2 regions of the Companilactobacillus paralimentarius genome follow, and region 2 is predicted to be linked to the other one. Evidence: predicted binding sites of a transcription regulator. Region 2 holds the regulator's gene; the other holds the start of a gene.
What was found. Region 2 encodes HrcA, which represses chaperone genes, less so after heat shock. Its sites were predicted from a motif close to TTAGCACTCNNNNNNNNNGAGTGCTAA; they were not measured.
Positions count from the first base shown of each region.

Region 1: a site for HrcA is predicted at 3,746-3,772, ahead of ACI6PB_RS11920 (Hsp20/alpha crystallin family protein). Genes of this name have one in related genera too.

Region 1 is NZ_OY724131.1:2,410,793-2,419,701, reverse strand. It holds gene ACI6PB_RS11940 (histidine phosphatase family protein) at 1-75, shown strand, start outside; gene ubiE (bifunctional demethylmenaquinone methyltransferase/2-methoxy-6-polyprenyl-1,4-benzoquinol methylase UbiE) at 86-796, shown strand; gene ACI6PB_RS11930 (LacI family DNA-binding transcriptional regulator) at 1,026-1,973, shown strand; gene ACI6PB_RS11925 (Hsp20/alpha crystallin family protein) at 2,715-3,152, opposite strand; gene ACI6PB_RS11920 (Hsp20/alpha crystallin family protein) at 3,241-3,678, opposite strand; gene ACI6PB_RS11915 (DUF488 domain-containing protein) at 3,848-4,207, shown strand; gene ACI6PB_RS11910 (AraC family transcriptional regulator) at 4,250-5,080, shown strand; gene ACI6PB_RS11905 (APC family permease) at 5,279-6,682, shown strand; gene ACI6PB_RS11900 (DUF475 domain-containing protein) at 6,697-7,467, opposite strand; gene ACI6PB_RS11895 (Nramp family divalent metal transporter) at 7,636-8,909, opposite strand, start outside.
Region 2 is NZ_OY724131.1:1,065,182-1,074,090, reverse strand. It holds gene dnaK (molecular chaperone DnaK) at 1-1,318, opposite strand, end outside; gene grpE (nucleotide exchange factor GrpE) at 1,359-1,925, opposite strand; gene hrcA (heat-inducible transcriptional repressor HrcA) at 1,942-2,988, opposite strand; gene ribF (riboflavin biosynthesis protein RibF) at 3,168-4,103, opposite strand; gene truB (tRNA pseudouridine(55) synthase TruB) at 4,116-5,027, opposite strand; gene ACI6PB_RS05035 (ISL3 family transposase) at 5,305-6,516, shown strand; gene ACI6PB_RS05030 (IS30 family transposase) at 6,599-7,522, shown strand; gene rbfA (30S ribosome-binding factor RbfA) at 7,724-8,083, opposite strand; gene infB (translation initiation factor IF-2) at 8,095-8,909, opposite strand, start outside.

The sequences.
Region 1 (8,909 bases), 1.3 Mb from region 2:
GTATCAAAATATAAAGTTTCAGCTAGTGGCAAGAAGTATCTAATGTATTATGGACGTTTAAATAATATCGATTAGAGGATAGACAATGAGTCTGACTAATAAAGTTCCCGAAAAAGACGTTCAAACTACTTTTAACAACATCGCGGGTAATTATGATAAATTAAATTCCATTATGAGTTTGGGAACACATCAAAAGTGGCGTAAAAAGGCTACTGAAAAAATTGTCAATCATCCTCAAAAAGTGTTGGATCTCTGTTGTGGCACAGCTGACTGGACGATTATGTTAGGACGGAGATTCTATCATGCTCAAATTATTGGTGTAGATTTCAGTCAAGAGATGCTCAAATTAGCTCAACAAAAAGTTGCTCAGTCTAAGTTGACTAATATTATTTTGGAGACTGGCGATGCCATGCAATTGAATTTTGCAGATAATAGTTTCGATGTAGTCACAATCGGTTTTGGATTAAGAAATGTTCCCGATGCTAACAAAGTTTTGAGTGAAATCTATCGAGTTTTGAAGCCAGGTGGACAGTTGATCTGTCTAGAAGCCTTCAAAGTCGAAACGCCGGTTATAAAGTTAGGTTGGAAATTGTATTTTAATAAGTTAATGCCTTTAATGGGAAAAGTTTTTGCAAAGAATAAATCCGATTATCAGTACCTGGATGATTCAGTTAATCGTTTTGTTAGTATCAAAGAACTGTGCCAGATGATGCAAGATGCTGGATTCAAAAATATTGAAGTTACTGATTTAATGATGAAAGCAGCAGCTATTCATTCGACAGTTAAAAGTATTTAGACAAAACAAAAAGAACACCCGGGGAAGGTGTTCTTTTATTTTTTAGGGGATTAAATATATATGTTATAGGGGGGATGAGATGAGATATCTCTCATCTACAAGTAATACTATAAACAATAAGTGTGAACCAATTATATTGAAAATGTGAAGATTTTGTGAAGTTCTATTTTTTTAGAAATATTATTTTATAACTGTTGTAGCAAGCTAACAATTAAAAGAGGTGCTCAAAATGTCAAATATCAGAGATGTTGCAAAGATGTCAGGACATTCAGTTTCAACCGTTTCGAGGGTTATTAATAATCAAAGTTATGTTGCTAAGGAAACCAAAGAAGAGATTCTCAAGGCAATGAAGGAATTGAATTATCATCCCAATGATATTGCCAGAGCCTTAAGTACCGGCAAAACTTACCGTGTTGGCGTCGTTATGCCATATAGTAATCATCCTTATTTTCAAAAATTAGTTTCCGCTATTACTCAGGCAGCGTTCAAAGAAAATTATCAGGTTACATTATTGCCTTCACATTATAATGTTAAAAGTGAAATCAAATGTTTAGAAATGTTAAAGCATCAAGCATTTGATGGATTGATTTTTACCTCTAGAGCTATTCCATTTGAGACTATTGTCGAATATCAAAAGTATGGCTCGATTACTTGCTGCGAAGATACCCTGAATTATCCGATTTCATGTGCTTATACTGATCGGGAAAAATCTTATGTAGATGCTTTTGAATTATTAAAGAAATTAAAATTTCAAAATATAGGCGTTACGATAAGTCGTAACGAACAAACAAGTCGAAGCGCTAAATCAACAGTGGATTCTTATTACAAAGTGTTTGAAAAAAGGTGTCCAGAAAAACTATTAGTTAGAAACATGCAATTTTTCAAAGATGGAATTCAAGCGGCTAAGGAATTAACTGCCCAAAATCCAAATCTAGATGCAGTTTTCGCCAATGGAGACCAAGTTGCAGCTGGAATTATTTATCAGTTGAAGAAAATGCAGATTGATGTTCCTGTTATAGGTCAGGAAAACTTAGATTATAGTTACTTGATGAATTTCTCGACCATTGATCATAAGCTGAATGAAATTGGAGAATATGCTTTTTGGTCTCTTTTTGAAAAGAAAATTGTTAAGAAGTTAATTCCTGCCGAATTTATTTTACGAGGAGCATTGATATAAAGCAGCAAATAAAAAACACCCTTTTTTCGGAAAGGGTGTTTTTCTAGGGGATTAAATATTGTTTATAGGGGGGATGAGAAAAGAGTATTGGCTCTTATCTACAGTTTATATATTACTGGCTTATCAGGAAATTATAGTTGTTTGAAAATTATAAAACATTTTTGGATAGCCCATAGTTGATAAGTCTTTTATATTTTTATAAATTCTTTGTCCTTTTGTAACTTTAAAAGTTACATCCCATGAGAGCAGAAAACTACTCTGCAAAGAATAGTATATCGTATTTTACGACTAACTACTACTAACTGGCACGTAAAAGACAATAAAAAAAGTACCTCGGGGAAAGGTACTTTTTATTTAGGGGATTAAATATATATATGTTATAGGGGGGTGAGAAAAGGGATTATCTATATCTCTCATCTACAATTTATATAATACTCAACCTTTATGAATTAAATATTTATAAAATGTGAAGATTTTGTGAATTCATATAAATTTACCATTTTTAGGTGGAAATGATGGTAAGATGCCGTCCTCCACAACAAGAAAATTTGGCTGGAACGCCATGGGCCGACTTGGAGCTAATTATTTCACACTTCGTGCAAAATAATGGATCTCTAAGTTCGGCCTTTATCTAAGCAATAAAGTGCTAAGATAAATCTCATGGCTGAGCCAATTTTCTTGTTGTTCCGGACTAAATCCTGTTTCGTTTCTTAGGTATTGTAAAACCTAAATGAATATACATTAGTCAATATCGATATGGTGTTCTGAGCTAGTTTTCTTTTCTAACTTAGGAAGGTTAACCTTCAAGACACCATTGTCATAGTTGGCTTTGATGTTCTCAACGTCAGCTGCTGGTAAGTGATATTGTCTCATGAAGCGGCCGCTTGAGCGTTCGGACATAATCATGTCACCGTTCTTATCGTTATGATCATTGAAGCTGTCACGACGACCACTGACGGTTAAAATGTTATCTTGGTAATTGATGTCGATATTCTTCTTATCGAAAGCAGGCATATCAATATGTACTTCATAACCCTTATCAGTTTCCTTAATGTCAGTCTTTAAGTTAGAACCTTCTAAAGCACTATCTTTGAACAATGATGGAAAACTGTTCATCCAATTGTCTCCATTGAAAAAGTCTCTCATTAAATTGTTACGATTCATAATTTCATTTGTCATAAATAATTACTCCTTTTTAATAGAATAAATTTTTAGCACTCGATGAAGTTGAGTGCTAATGAAACTCCAAAAAAATAAGCGTAAAGCATTAGTCGATATCGATATGATGTCCAGAATTAATCTCCTTATTCATCTTTGGAAGAGTGATTTCCAAAACACCTTTATTATATGTAGCTTTGATATTATCTTGATCGACTTGTGGCAATCTGTATTGTCTCATGAAATGACCACTTGAGCGCTCCGACATAATTACGTCGCCATCTTTATCGTTGTGATCGGTAAAACTATCGCGGTGACCACTGATAGTTAAAATATTGTTATCGTAAGTGATATCAATATTCTTCTTATCAACTGCGGGAAGATCAACGTGTAATTCGTAATTTTGATTATTTTCTTTAATATCAGTCTTTAGTGTTGAATCTTCTGGGAAATTATTGTCAAATATAGATGGAAAATTATTCATCCAAGAGTCACCGTTAAATAAGTTTCTCATTAAATTATTACGATCCATAATTTCATTTGCCATATATCATTACTTCCTTTCCCTTGATTACAAATACAGTATAAAACCTGAATTATGGAAGTTCAAGAATTTAGCACTCTTAATTGACGAGTACTAAATTTTGCAAAAAGTAAGTAAAATATAACTGTAAATTATGTGATACAATTAACATGGTAAAGAAGAGGATGTTAAGATGACTAAATTAGTTATGAGACGTATATATGACAAAAATTTACCATCAGGGTATCGGGTGCTGGTAGATCGACTTTGGCCACGAGGAATGTCTAAGGTACGTGCAGACCTTGATTTATGGGCAAAAGAGATAGCCCCATCAGCAGAATTGCGTAAGTGGTTTGGACATGATCCTGAAAAATACTTAGAATTCAAAAATAAATATTTGGATGAGATTAACAATAATCCATATACCAAAGAATTTCTAAAGTCCGTAAAAGAGGCTCTTCAAACACAAGATGTACTAATACTATATAGTGCAAAAGATGAAGAACATAATGACGCTGTAGTGCTAATGGAATATCTAAATTCAAATATTTAAGTACTGTAGATTGGTTGGCTAACAATTATGGAAGAATTTGACTTGCAGTCTTTATTATCTAGTAGTGATAAGCTATTGATCCATCTGTTGCAAGCGTATGCACAGACTAATGATATAGCTATATTTGTGTTAAACAATGAGGATCATTTACAGGCTGGAATTTTTGGTAAGCTAACAGAGAAAAGTGAATTAACTAGAATAAATAAAGCTAGGGACTTATCTAAGTTGAGCATCAGCAAATATAAGTATGGCATGGAATATGCTGACGCACCGTTGCGTGTTGCTATAATCAATCAACGGGTAGGAAAGATTTGTGTCGCTCAGGACATTGTAAAAAATACTGATCCGAGTAACATCATAGTAATTCAAAAATTACAGCAACAAGTTGAGTATTTAAAATACTTATTTGAGAGTGTATCTAAATTGATCATCAAAGAGAAAGGGATTGGTGATTTCATAATTAAGTATTCATTGGACGTCGATGAAGCGATTGATGATCTCGATAATAATGAGAGTGGTGCATTGAAGAGAATCAGACATTTATCAACATCAAATGAATCGATTATTGCAGCAATTGAGTTTATTGATAGTAATTTAGATAAACGTTTAACACTCGATCAAGTATCGGGAAAAGTTTATTTGTCAGATTATTATTTCAGCAAACTGTTTAAGAGGGAAACAGGTTTGAGTTTTTCGGTATATTTGAATGCCCGAAAGATTCAAAAGGCTATGATTCTGTTAAAGGAATCGGATGACAGTATTAATGAGATTTCAGATGCGTTAGGTTTTACTAGGTTGAGCTATTTCAGCCAGACATTTAAAAAGTATACCGGCTATGCACCAACGAAATATCGTATTGATGGAAAAGAGTAATAATAAAAATGTAGGGGGCATTCTTACTAATGCTTCCTACATTTTTTGTTTGCCTCATAATTATTTCGATGTGTAAACGATAATTAGACGTGTGTATAGGATTTATGTACAAATCATCTTTTTTTATGAAAAAAATTGTAGTAGAATTTAAACTTAATGTAAATTACTTGTTTCTGTGTAATTTAAGGAGAGATTTTTATGAAAAATGTCTTTAAGAAGGAATCCGTCGACACATACATCAAGGCGGATTCGAGACTAACAAAGAGTTTGGGTGCAAGGGATCTTTTGTCACTTGGGATTGGTGCCGTAATTGGAACTGGTATTTTTATTTTGCCAGGACATGAAGCGGCGTTACACGCTGGTCCAGCGGTGGCGATAGCGTTCTTGATTGCTGCACTGGTCTCTGGCTTAGTCGGCATGGCTTATGCTGAATTTTCATCGGCAATGCCTGTCGCAGGTTCAGCTTATTCATTTGGTTCCATTATTTATGGTGAAATAGTCGGCTGGATTCTAGGTTGGGCTTTAATTTTGGAATACTTTTTAACTGTTTCAGCGGAAGCAGTTGGTTTTGCTTCATATTTTAACAACAATATTTTAGGAGCCTTTGGAGTACATCTACCTAAGTTCTTATCGGCAGGTCCTCTGGAAGGTGGTGGAATCAATATTTCGGCGACGTTGATCGTCTTATTGATTGCTATCATCATTTCCCACGGTGCCAGTCTTTCTAAGAAAGTTGAAAACGTTGCGGTTGTTATCAAAGTAGCGATTATCGTCCTCTTCGTTGTGGTCGGTTTCTTCTATATTAAGACTAGCAATTATGTACCATTCTATCCTAAACAGTTCCATACTGAACCCTTTGGATTAGGTGGAATCTCGACAGCTTGTGCTACAGTCTTCTTTGCTTTCGTTGGATTCGATGCTTTGGCAGCCAATTCAGCGGAGACCATTAATCCGAAAAAGGATATGGTTAAAGGAATTCTGGGAACAGTTATTGTTGCAGTAATCTTGTACGTTTCCTTCTCACTTGTTTTAACCGGAATCGTCAATTATAAGGACTTAAACGTTGATGATCCAGCCGCTTATGCGTTGAAAGTCGTACATCTGGATACTTGGAATAAACTGATTACCATTGGTGCCTTAGTCGGTATTTTCACATCATTGTTGACGATGTTCTTTGGTGGATCTCGTCTAGTTTACGCTTTGGGCCGTGATGGATTGTTACCTAAGAAAATGGGACAAGTCGACTTCAAATATTCAGTTCCAAAGAATGCCATTCTGGTGGCAACAGTAGTTCAGGCATTCTTTGCGGGCTTAGTGCCATTGACTGAATTGACATCATTGATCAATGCTGGAACGTTGTTGGCCTTCGTCTTTATTTCCTTTGGAATTATTCCTCTACGTCATCGTAAAGACATTCCTAATACAGGTTTCAAGATGCCTTGGTATCCATTCCTACCAATTTTTGCTGGGGTAGCTAGTTTATACTTCTTATTGATGTTGCCAGCTATTTCTAAAATCAGTGTTGGAATTTGGATCTTGATTGGAATCGTTGTTTACTTCACTTACAGTTTGAAACATTCGAAATTGCAAAATAAAAAATAGCTTCCTGACGGAGGCTATTTTTTCTTGCTCTTGGGAGCTCTGTTATTGTTGATAATATGAATAATTAGGGTAACGATGATGGCACCAACTAAGACACCTACGAAGACAAGATTAGGTATTTCGATGTCAATCGCTGGAATCGACAAGAATAATTTTACCGAAATGAACATGATCAAGAAGTAAGCCATACCGTTTAGTTCAGGAATCTTACTCATCAAGCCCATGATTAGTTCAGCGATACCTCTCATAGCTAGGATACCAATTATACCACCAATTAAGACGATAACCGGGTTACTGGAAATGGCTAGTGAGGCCAAAACAGAATCAATTGAGAAGACGATATCCATTAATTCAATTGAGATAACGACTTGCCAGAATCTGGAAATGTGAAGATGTTTTTCAAAGACATTCTCTTTTTTAGGTTCTGTTGGAACCTCAACCTTCTTGTTCTTACTAAAGAAAAAGTGATTTAAGAAGAGATAGAACAAGTAGGCGGCACCAAAGACTTTGATCCACCAGAAATTAATCAAGTAGACCCCGACACCGATAACTAAGAATCTAAAGATATAAGCACCGAATAGTCCGTAAAATAATGACTTTTCTTGTTCAACTTTGTTAGGCAGTGATTGTGTTTGAGCGGCCAAAACTACCGCGTTGTCGACTGACAACATACACTCCATGACTACCAATGATAAGATAACTAACCAATCTTCCCCCGATTCAATAACAGTTGCCCAGTTATGAAGATCAAAGAATGGACCGTACATATTTACTAATGCATTCAATCAGTATTCCTTGCTTTCTATTTGTATTGTTGGGTAAATGATACCAGATTAGAGGATCGATTTACAATTAAGGTTTGAAAAAGAAAATGGAAGTATACTTCCATTTTGATATAAGGAGTAAATAAAAAAAGCAGTTCCCTCATTTTCGAAGAAACTGCTCTTTAACTTTTAAGCGGTTGGCACAAATGTTGTATAGATTAACCAAATATTCAAAATAGTTAGCACTACCGCAACAAAGTAACCTAGATATTCAATAAATTTATTATTGGCAAATTCACCCATAAGTTTCTTGTTACTGGAGAATCTGATCAATGGGAAAATTGAAAATGGTAAAGCGACACTCAAGAATACTTGTGACAATGTCAAAAGTGATTCAATCTTAGCTTCGTTACCGTGGAAAATAATGGCAAACGAGATAACTGGAATAATGGATAGAAGACGAGTAATAACACGTCTTGCCCATAGTTTCATCTTCATATGGATGAAACCTTCCATAACAATTTGTCCGGAAAGTGTACCAGTAATAGTTGAGTTTTGACCAGATGCCAATAGGGCAACGGCAAACAAAATACTTAGTACGGGACTAGCAACTGCACCGGCAACCTTTGGATTTTGAAGGGCGTTAAATAGATCAACGAAACGTCCCAAATCACTATTTGTACCATAGAACAATGCGGCACCAAGTAGTAATAGCAATGTGTTAACGACAAAGGCTAATGTTAATTGGATATTTGAATCCCAAGTTGAAAATCTAACAGCTTGATGAATACTCTTTGGATCATCACGGTCATATTTTCTAGCCTGTGAAATAGATGAGTGCAAGTACAAGTTATGAGGCATAACTGTCGCACCAACAATACCTAATGATAGGTAAAGCATACTCTGATTTTGTAAAATCTTAGGTTCGGGGATGAATCCGACCATCATTTGACCAACATCTGGTTTAGCCAAAATAACTTCGTACAAGAAGACTAATAGAATAACCATAATAAGTGTGGCTACGATAGCTTCAATTTTTCTGAATCCTAGTTTCATCAAGACCAATAGTAATAGAACATCAAAGGCCGTGATGATAACACCCCATAATACCGGTATATTAAATAGCAATTTCAAGGCAATCGCTGAACCAATAATTTCGGCGATATCGGTTGCCATGATAGCCAATTCGGTGATGATCCATAAACAGAATCCTCCGACTCGACTAGTTCGATCTCTCGTTAGTTGTGCCAAATCTCTTCCGGTCACGATACCTAGTTTAGCTGACATGTATTGTAGTAGCATCGCAATTAAACTAGAAATCAAGATAACGGATAGTAATTTGTACTTAAATTGGGCACCACCGGCGATAGATGTTACCCAGTTACCGGGATCCATGTAACCCACGGCGACCAAGGCACCTGGTCCACTATATGCTAACAAGGTTTTAAAGAAACCTGCGTCTG
Region 2 (8,909 bases):
CACCACGAGGTGCAGCAGGAATATCTGTTAATTGGAAACGACCTAAGGTCTTATTGTCAGCAGCCATTGGACGTTCACCTTGTAAGACGTGAATATCAACAGCACTTTGGTTATCAGCAGCAGTTGAGAATACTTGTGACTTGCTTGTTGGGATAGTTGTATTTCTATCGATCAACTTAGTGAAGACACCACCCATTGTTTCGATACCAAGTGATAGAGGTGTAACATCAAGTAAAACAACATCCTTAACATCACCAGAGATAACACCACCTTGGATAGCGGCACCAAGAGCAACGGCTTCATCAGGGTTGATTGAGTGGTCTGGAGCTTTACCAGTCCATTTAGCAACAGCATCTTGAACAGCAGGAATACGTGTTGAACCACCATTTAAGATAACCTTGTCAATATCTGAATTTGTAAGGTTTGCATCTTTCAAAGCATTATCAACAGGGATCTTTGTTCTTTCAACAAGATCTGATGTCAATTCATCAAACTTAGCACGTGTCAATGTTTCTTCCAAGTGAAGTGGACCATTAGCACCTGATGAAATAAATGGAAGACTGATTGATGTTTGAGCAACACCTGATAAGTCCTTCTTAGCTTTTTCAGCAGCATCCTTTAATCTTTGAAGAGCCATCTTGTCTTGAGCTAAATCAACGCCATTCTTAGCTTTGAATTGTTCAACTAACCAGTCGATGATCTTTTGGTCAAAGTCATCACCACCAAGATGTGTATCACCATTTGTTGAAAGTACTTCGAAGACACCGTCACCTAATTGAAGAACGGAAACATCAAATGTACCACCACCAAGATCATAAACAAGAACTTTTTCGTCACCCTTGTCATTATCTAGGCCATAAGCAAGTGCTGAAGCTGTTGGTTCGTTAACGATACGTTGAACGTTCAAGCCAGCAATCTTACCAGCATCTTTAGTTGCTTGTCTTTGTGAATCATTGAAGTATGCAGGAACTGTGATAACAGCATCTGTAACCTTTTCACCTAAGTAGTCTTCTGAGAACTTCTTGATGTGTTGTAGAATGAATGCTGAAATTTCTTGTGGTGTATATGATTTGCCAGCTACAGTAACTTTGTAACCTGCTTCACCCATGTGACGCTTGATTGATGAAACTGTATCTGGGTTAGTGATTGCTTGACGTTTTGCAACTTCACCAACTTGGATTTCACCATCTTTGAAAGCAACAACTGAAGGAGTAGTTCTTGCACCTTCTGGGTTTGTAATAATCTTTGGAGAACCGCCTTCAAGAACGGCTACAGCAGAGTTTGTAGTACCTAAATCAATACCAATAACTTTTGACATAAACCTTAACCTCTTTTTAATTTCTTTATTTAATTATTTACTATTGAGCAACAACGACCATTGCTGGACGAAGTACACGATCTTCTAATTTATAGCCCTTTTGTAAAACTTGTACGACTGTATCCTTCTTATGTTTATCATCAGCAGGAACAGTTTGAACAGCTTGACTATCTGCTGGATCGAATTTTTCACCAGCATTGTCAATAACAGTCACATGGTTATCTTCCAATGCTTTAGCCATATGCTGTTGCACCATTTCAATACCTTTTTTAAGTTGCTTGCTGGCATCATCGTCAGCATCAACTGCTAAGGCACGTTCAAGATTATCGATAACGGGAAGAATCTCAGTTGCCAACTTTTGACCATCATATTTAAGAATTCCAGCGACTTCTTTACTATGACGCTTGTTCATATTTTGAAGTTCAGCCTGTGTTCTTAAAAGATTGTCTGACAACTCATCATTCTTAGCTTTAAGATCTTTGATTTCTTGATCTTTGGGATCAACCTTAGCATCCTTTTTAGCTGACTTTTTATCAGCTTTATTATCAGTCTTGGGAGCTGCTTCCTTAGCAGTCTTCAAATCTTGATCTTTTTCTTTATCTGCCATTACTTCCTCCTAAATTTCAAGAATCATCATACCTTGAATAATAATCAATTAATCTTTTGGCTAATTCAACTCTGAACTCACCAAGTAAACCTATCAACTGTGAATAATGCATTGTTGTTGGTCCTAATAAAGCAATAACACCTTTACCATGATGACCAACATCATAATTAGCAGTGATAATACTGTAGTTCTTTAATGCATCACTCCCAAGTTCACTTCCTAGACGAACCTTAATGGCATCATCAGAAATGCTTGGATCAATCAATTTTCTTAAATCAGTACTTTGATTGATGATTGAGAACAATGATTGAACCTCTGATAAATCATCATTGTTAGCATAATTTAACAAATTCAATTGTCCATCAACATAATACTTCTCAGCACCAGCCTTCTTAAAGAGCTGATCCATCATATCCAACAAACCATCAGTTGAATACATATATTCAGAAAGAATTGCAGGAACATCGGTATGAAGCATTTGAATAACCTTAGGTAAAGGTTGTCCAACCAACTTATCATTTACAATATTTACAATTTTTTCAATTAATGAAGTATCAAAATCATCATCAATTGTATAAATATTATTCTCAACATTATTATCACTTGTGACAATGATTGCCATGAGTTGATGTGGATTCAAGGGAACGATTCTAAAACCTGTTAAAAGAACTGAACTGCTCTCTGGTCCTAATGTGATTGCTGTATAACTAGTTAAATGAGATAAAATTTTGGCAGATTGTTCGATAATATCATCAATTTGATGATAAGTTTTACCAAAGTCATCGTCAATTCTCTGTGCTATATCTTGCGGTACACTAGTTGGTTGTACCAGATGGTCCAGATAATAACGATATCCCATCGCTGAAGGAATTCTACCTGATGAAAGATGAGTCTTCTCGAGGTAACCCACTTCTTCAAGTACTGCCATTTCATTTCTGATTGTCGCAGAACTTACATGAAAAGGTAATTCATTCATCAATGTCTTCGAACCAACCGGCTGGCCGGTATCTGTGAATATGCGCACGACTTCTCTCAAGATTGCATCTTGACGTTGTGATAGCATTATACCGTCCTCCTTTTTAGCACTATTCATACCTGAGTGCTAACAATGTAAAATATAACAATCTATCCCTATAGTGTCAAGTATGCACGCTCAATTTTTGAAATTATTTGCTAAAAAATTCAGAAATCTAAAAAAGAGAACTCTTGATGACATCTCTATTGTCATTTACCCAAGTTCTCTTATTTTTTTGATAAAACCTTGATTGAATTAATCTTATCTAATTCCAATTGTTTGACTAACCCTGATGCTCCATCAAACTTAACTTCACCACGCAAATATTTAACCCATTCCAATGCCACATATTCACCATAAATATCAGCATCAAAATCGAAAATATTAGTTTCAATTGTAACTCCAGTATTCTCTTTGAAGGTTACATTATAGCCCACAGATGTCATCGAATTGTACCAAGTATCGCCGACTTTAATTCTTGTGGCATAAACCCCAATTGAAGGAATTAACTGATTACCCTCGGTTGCCAAATTAGCTGTTGGATAACCCAAAGTTCGACCTCGTTGCAAACCATGAACTACTGTCCCTTGATTCTGATAAGTATATCCTAAAAATTTATTAGCTTCTTCTACTTTATTTTCAGAAATAAACTGCTTGATTGCACTTGAACCAATTTTTCGATCATCCAAAACTTGTTCTGGCACAGTCACAATTTCAAATTCATTATGTGAATACTGTGGTAATGTCTGCATATTGGCAATATCTTTTTTTCCATATGTATAATCAAAACCAGCCACAACAAATTTAGCCTTTAAATCAATCATATATTGATTGACAAACTCTTGAGGCTTTAATTGTGCAAATGCCTGTCCAAATTCAACAAAATAGAGCCGATCAACTCCAAGTTTTTCTACTAACTCGGCTTTTCGGTCCATTGTTGATAGGTATTTATAATCTGTTTCATGTTGATACACCGTTCTAGGAGAACGATCAAAGGTCAATAATACTGATTTTAATCCGTGTTTACGGGCAAGATCTACTCCCGTTTTAATAACTTTTTGATGACCAAGATGTACCCCATCAAAAAAACCCATGATTAAAACTGTATCCTCAGTTGGGCGTTGTTGCTCTAGAAGCGGATGTTTAACTTTAATAATCTGCATTTTCAATCTCTTCTATTTATTATTTAATAACATTAAATCTGGAATCCACATATTTCTTACTTTATCATACTTGTAAAGTGCCTTGGTCACTCCTGCTCTTTGAACTCGCAAACGATCTTCTATATCAGAATCAATTTCCGGTTCCAAGAAGCCACCATGTGACACACGTACTTCCCACTCTTCATCGGTCAACTCGTGTTTAGGAACATCACTTAGAACTTCATCAATCGACTTCAAAAAGCTTGTATCGTTCTTCTCAAGCATTTTTTCAATTTGTCCTAAGGTGAAGGTTTCATCAATTGAAAAAGCGGCACTCTTTACTCGTGTAAGTTGGGACATAAAGGCGGGATATCCTAAAATGCGACCAAATTCAACCGCTAATGTTCTTACATAAGTTCCTTTAGAACACTTAACATGAAATTTGAGTGTTTGATACCCTGTTGTTTCATCAAAAATTGGATCCCCCATAATATAGAAATCATAAATATGAATTTGTCTCTTAGGACGTTCAACTTCAAGTCCAGCACGAGCATATTCATAAAGCTTTTTGCCATTAACTTTTACTGCTGAAAACATTGGTGGAATCTGTGTTAAATCACCTGTCATTTGTTGAAAAACTTGTTGTAGATTCTCATTAGCTATTGGTCCGACTAATTTCTTCTCTTCAACCGTTTCGCCTTCACGATCTTCAGTTGTGGTTGATTTGCCTAAAGTTATCTCACCCTCATACTCTTTAGGAGAGCCTGTCAGAGTATTTACTAGTTTAGTAGCTTGTCCTACACAGATGGGTAAAACTCCGTCTACCAAAGGATCTAAGGTCCCTGTATGACCAATTTTTCTAGTATGTAATATTTTTCTTAACTTATAAACATAGTCAGAACTTGTTTGTCCAATTTCTTTATTTAATGGAATTACTCCGTCCATAATAATCTCCGTATCTAAATGTCATTAACAGTAATTTTACTAGTATTTTTATAGAATGAAAAGAAGCCATAAATAAAAAAAGAGGCTGTACGATAAATAGAGTTGATAGGCATTTTGCCATCAACTCTATTTTTGTATACCATTTATTAATAAAACTATTTTAGAACATCAAAAAGACACCATCCATACCTTTAGATGTTCTACCCTCTACAGCTTCACAATGAAAGGAATTTGAATGATGTCCCTAAGTAATAAGTCTATACGAAACGCTCTTGAAATGAAAGATGAGAATATTATCTTTACTGAAGACTCAAAATTTATGTTAGTTAATGGCATCAAGTCCTTAGTCTATTTTGCAATGCTAACTAAACAGATTGACCGTTGTCTTAACTGTGGCCTTGCAGGCCACTTAGTTAAGAATGGATTTAATAAAAATATGATAGTCGCTCCATCATTATCATTACGTCCAACGTATATAAGTCTGAAACGTCAAAAGTATAAATGTAAATCTTGTAACTCTATCTTTGTAGCCAAAACTAGTTATGTTTGGGAATATTGTCAAATCGCACAACCTGTTAGACAAATGATCTTATCAGAAACTGCTTTTAATACATCATTGAAGGATATCGGCAGACGTTTTAACGTCTCCGATAAGACCGTTCAACGTATCATCGATGAAGAAGCCAAGATGCACAAGAAATCACTTCCTGAACATCTTCCTAAGCACTTGGCATTTGATGAATTTATGTCTACTGACAAGATGAGCTTTATTTGGTTAGATAGCGATAATCATCGTACGGGTGATATCTTGCCCAGAAGAACTTCATATCAAATCAGTAAATACTTCAGTCGATTTCCTTTGAAAGTCAGAAGACAGGTAAAAACTATTTCTTTGGATTTAAATGCCGGATACATTAATTTAGTACCAAAGTTGTTTCCAAAGGCCAAAGTCGTTGTTGATAGATTTCATATCGTTCAGATGATGAATCGTTCTCTCAATTCAACTAGAATACAGGTAATGAAACGAATGCCTAAAAGAAGTAAAGAATACTTGTTCATGAAGAGAGATTGGAAAAAATTCTTGGAATCATTCGATTCCATCGAAAAGATAAACCCTAAGTATCAGTACAGTGTTGGTTATTATGAAACGGATCTAAATTTAATCACAAAGTGTTTAGATTTGGACGAAGGTTTCGCCAAGTCCTACGAAGTATATCAAGATATTTTAAAGGCTATTAGAACAGGCGATACTGATACAATGAATCAGATACTACTCAATTATCATCCACTCAATACCGCTATGGATCAAACAATGACATCATTAAGAAAATATCGTAAACAAGTATTAAATGCACTGAAGCTTAAATATTCCAACGGATTTTTAGAGGGAATCATTGGAAGAATAAAAAAGATAAAAAGTAGTGCTTATGGATATCGTAGTTGGAACAACTTTACTGAACGTATAAATATGGCAGATTGTAAAATTTAAGTTGAACATTTAAGTGGACAGAAAAACCCATCAAGGTCTTTAATGGTGTTACCACAACATTCCATTAGAAAGAAGGACCTTAATGGGCACCACTATTTTATCATTCCAGAACCGTGTTGTCATTGAAACGCTTCATAATGAAGGACGTTCCTTGCGATACATCGCTAACTACTTAGGCTTTAGTAAGACCACCATCTTTAACGAACTTCACCGGCTAAATAGTGAGTACCAGGCTGAGCTAGCGCAAACTGACTTTGAACGAAAGGTTAGTCAACGGGGGCGGAAGTCTTCGCTCACTAAAAACCTTAAACACTTGGTCGAGGAAAAGATTCAAGTCCAGAAGTGGTCCCCTGAACAAGTTGCCCATGTGGTTGGGATTGCCTACAAGACGGTCTATAACTGGATTGATCAAGGCTGGCTTGATATACAGTTGCCCGATTTGCCTGATCATGGAATTCGTCGTCATCGTGCTAAAGAAAAGCGTGGTACGTTCAGTCACGGCCGCTCCATTGAGGAGCGTCCTCATAAAGTCGAAACTCGCCAGGAATTCGGCCACTTTGAAGCTGATACCGTACTTTCTGGCAAATGTAAAGGTCAAGCTGTGGCTACTTTTGTGGAGCGTAAGAGTCGCCTGACAATTGTTAAACGGCTCCATGGTCGCGACAGTCAGTCCATGACTCAAGCCGTACTTGAACTAGCTAGTCAACTTCAAAACAAGCTCAAGACGCTTACCGTAGATCATGGTAAAGAGTTCGCTAACTATCAGACAATTGAACGGCAAACTGGTACACAGGTTTATTTTGCCCATGCCTATTCACCACATGAACGCGGTAGTAATGAGAACCGTAACCGAGTTTTACGACGCTTTATTCCCAAAGGCCAAGCCATTGAAGAGTTAAGCGATCACAAGCTGATTCAAATTAATTGGTATTTGAATTCACGGCCACTTAAATGTCTTAATTGGCATACACCAATCGAGATCTTCTTGCTTAATTTACGTCACTAAATTCGTTCAAGTTATTTCTTGCAATCTGCCATATTCAAATGTTTTGGCTTCGAGCAAGCTCATCAGCCAAATAAAAAAACAGCTAGACCATTTATGGTCTAACTGTTAACTTGAACCGCCATCAACTTGATTTGACGAACAGCCAAAAAAGATAGGAAACCCACTTTCGGATTTACCTATCTTCTTTAATATCAAATTGTATTAACGATTTGCTTCATCCTGATGTAATTTAGCAATCAACTTATCAATCTTTTCACCATAGCGAACTGACTGATCCTGCTTAAATTCCAATTCAGGTACTTTATACAACGTTAAGTTTTGACCCAATTCTCTTCTAATTAGTCCAGTAGCTTTATCCAAACCAGCTTGAGTCTTTTCAACATCGCTAGCTTTTTCAGATAAGATACTAAAATAAACGGTTGCTTGTTGCAAATCACCAGTCATTTCAACACCAGTTACTGTAACTCCTTGAACTCTAGGATCACGAACACGTTTTAAAAGAATATCGTTAACTTCTTTTTGAATCTCTTGTTCAACTCGACCAATTCGATGTTTTACCATATTCTCATCTCCTATTTAACTGGAACTTCTTCCATTACATAGGCTTCAACTTCGTCACCAATCTTGATGTCGTTGTAGTTCTCGATTGTGATACCACATTCGAATCCAGAACCAACTTCTTTAACGTCATCCTTAAATCTCTTAAGTGAAGCAAGTTTACCTTCCATGACAACAATACCATCTCTGATAAGTCTTACACCACTATCACGTTGAATCTTACCACTGTTTACGTAACAACCAGCAATTGTACCAATCTTAGAAACATTGTATGTTTCACGGACTGTTAAGTTACCAATAACTTTTTCTTCATAAACTGGTTCTAGCATACCCTTCATGGCAGCTTCAATTTCATCGATAGCTTTATAGATAACTCTGTGTAGACGAATATCAACCTTTTCATCCTTAGCTTGAACCTTAGCTTGAGCTGTTGGACGAACATTAAATCCAATAATGATGGCATTACTTGCAGCAGCAAGGTTAACATCACTTTCAGTAATAGCACCTACGGCTGAATGGATAATGTTGACACGAACGCCCTTAACTTCAATCTTCTTCAAACTTCCGGCAATAGCTTCAGCAGAACCTTGAACATCGGCTTTAATAATAACGTCGACTTGTTTAAGTTCTCCTTCTTTCATTGTCTCGAACAAGTTATCAAGTGTTACAGGGTTAGTATTTTGACGTTCCTTTTGAAGAGCACGACTAGCACGTTCTTCACCAGCTGCACGAGCTGTCTTTTCATCGTCAAAGACGACAAACTTATCAGCTGATTCAGGAACATCATTCAAACCAGTAACCTCTACTGGTTCTGAAGGTTTAGCAGCAG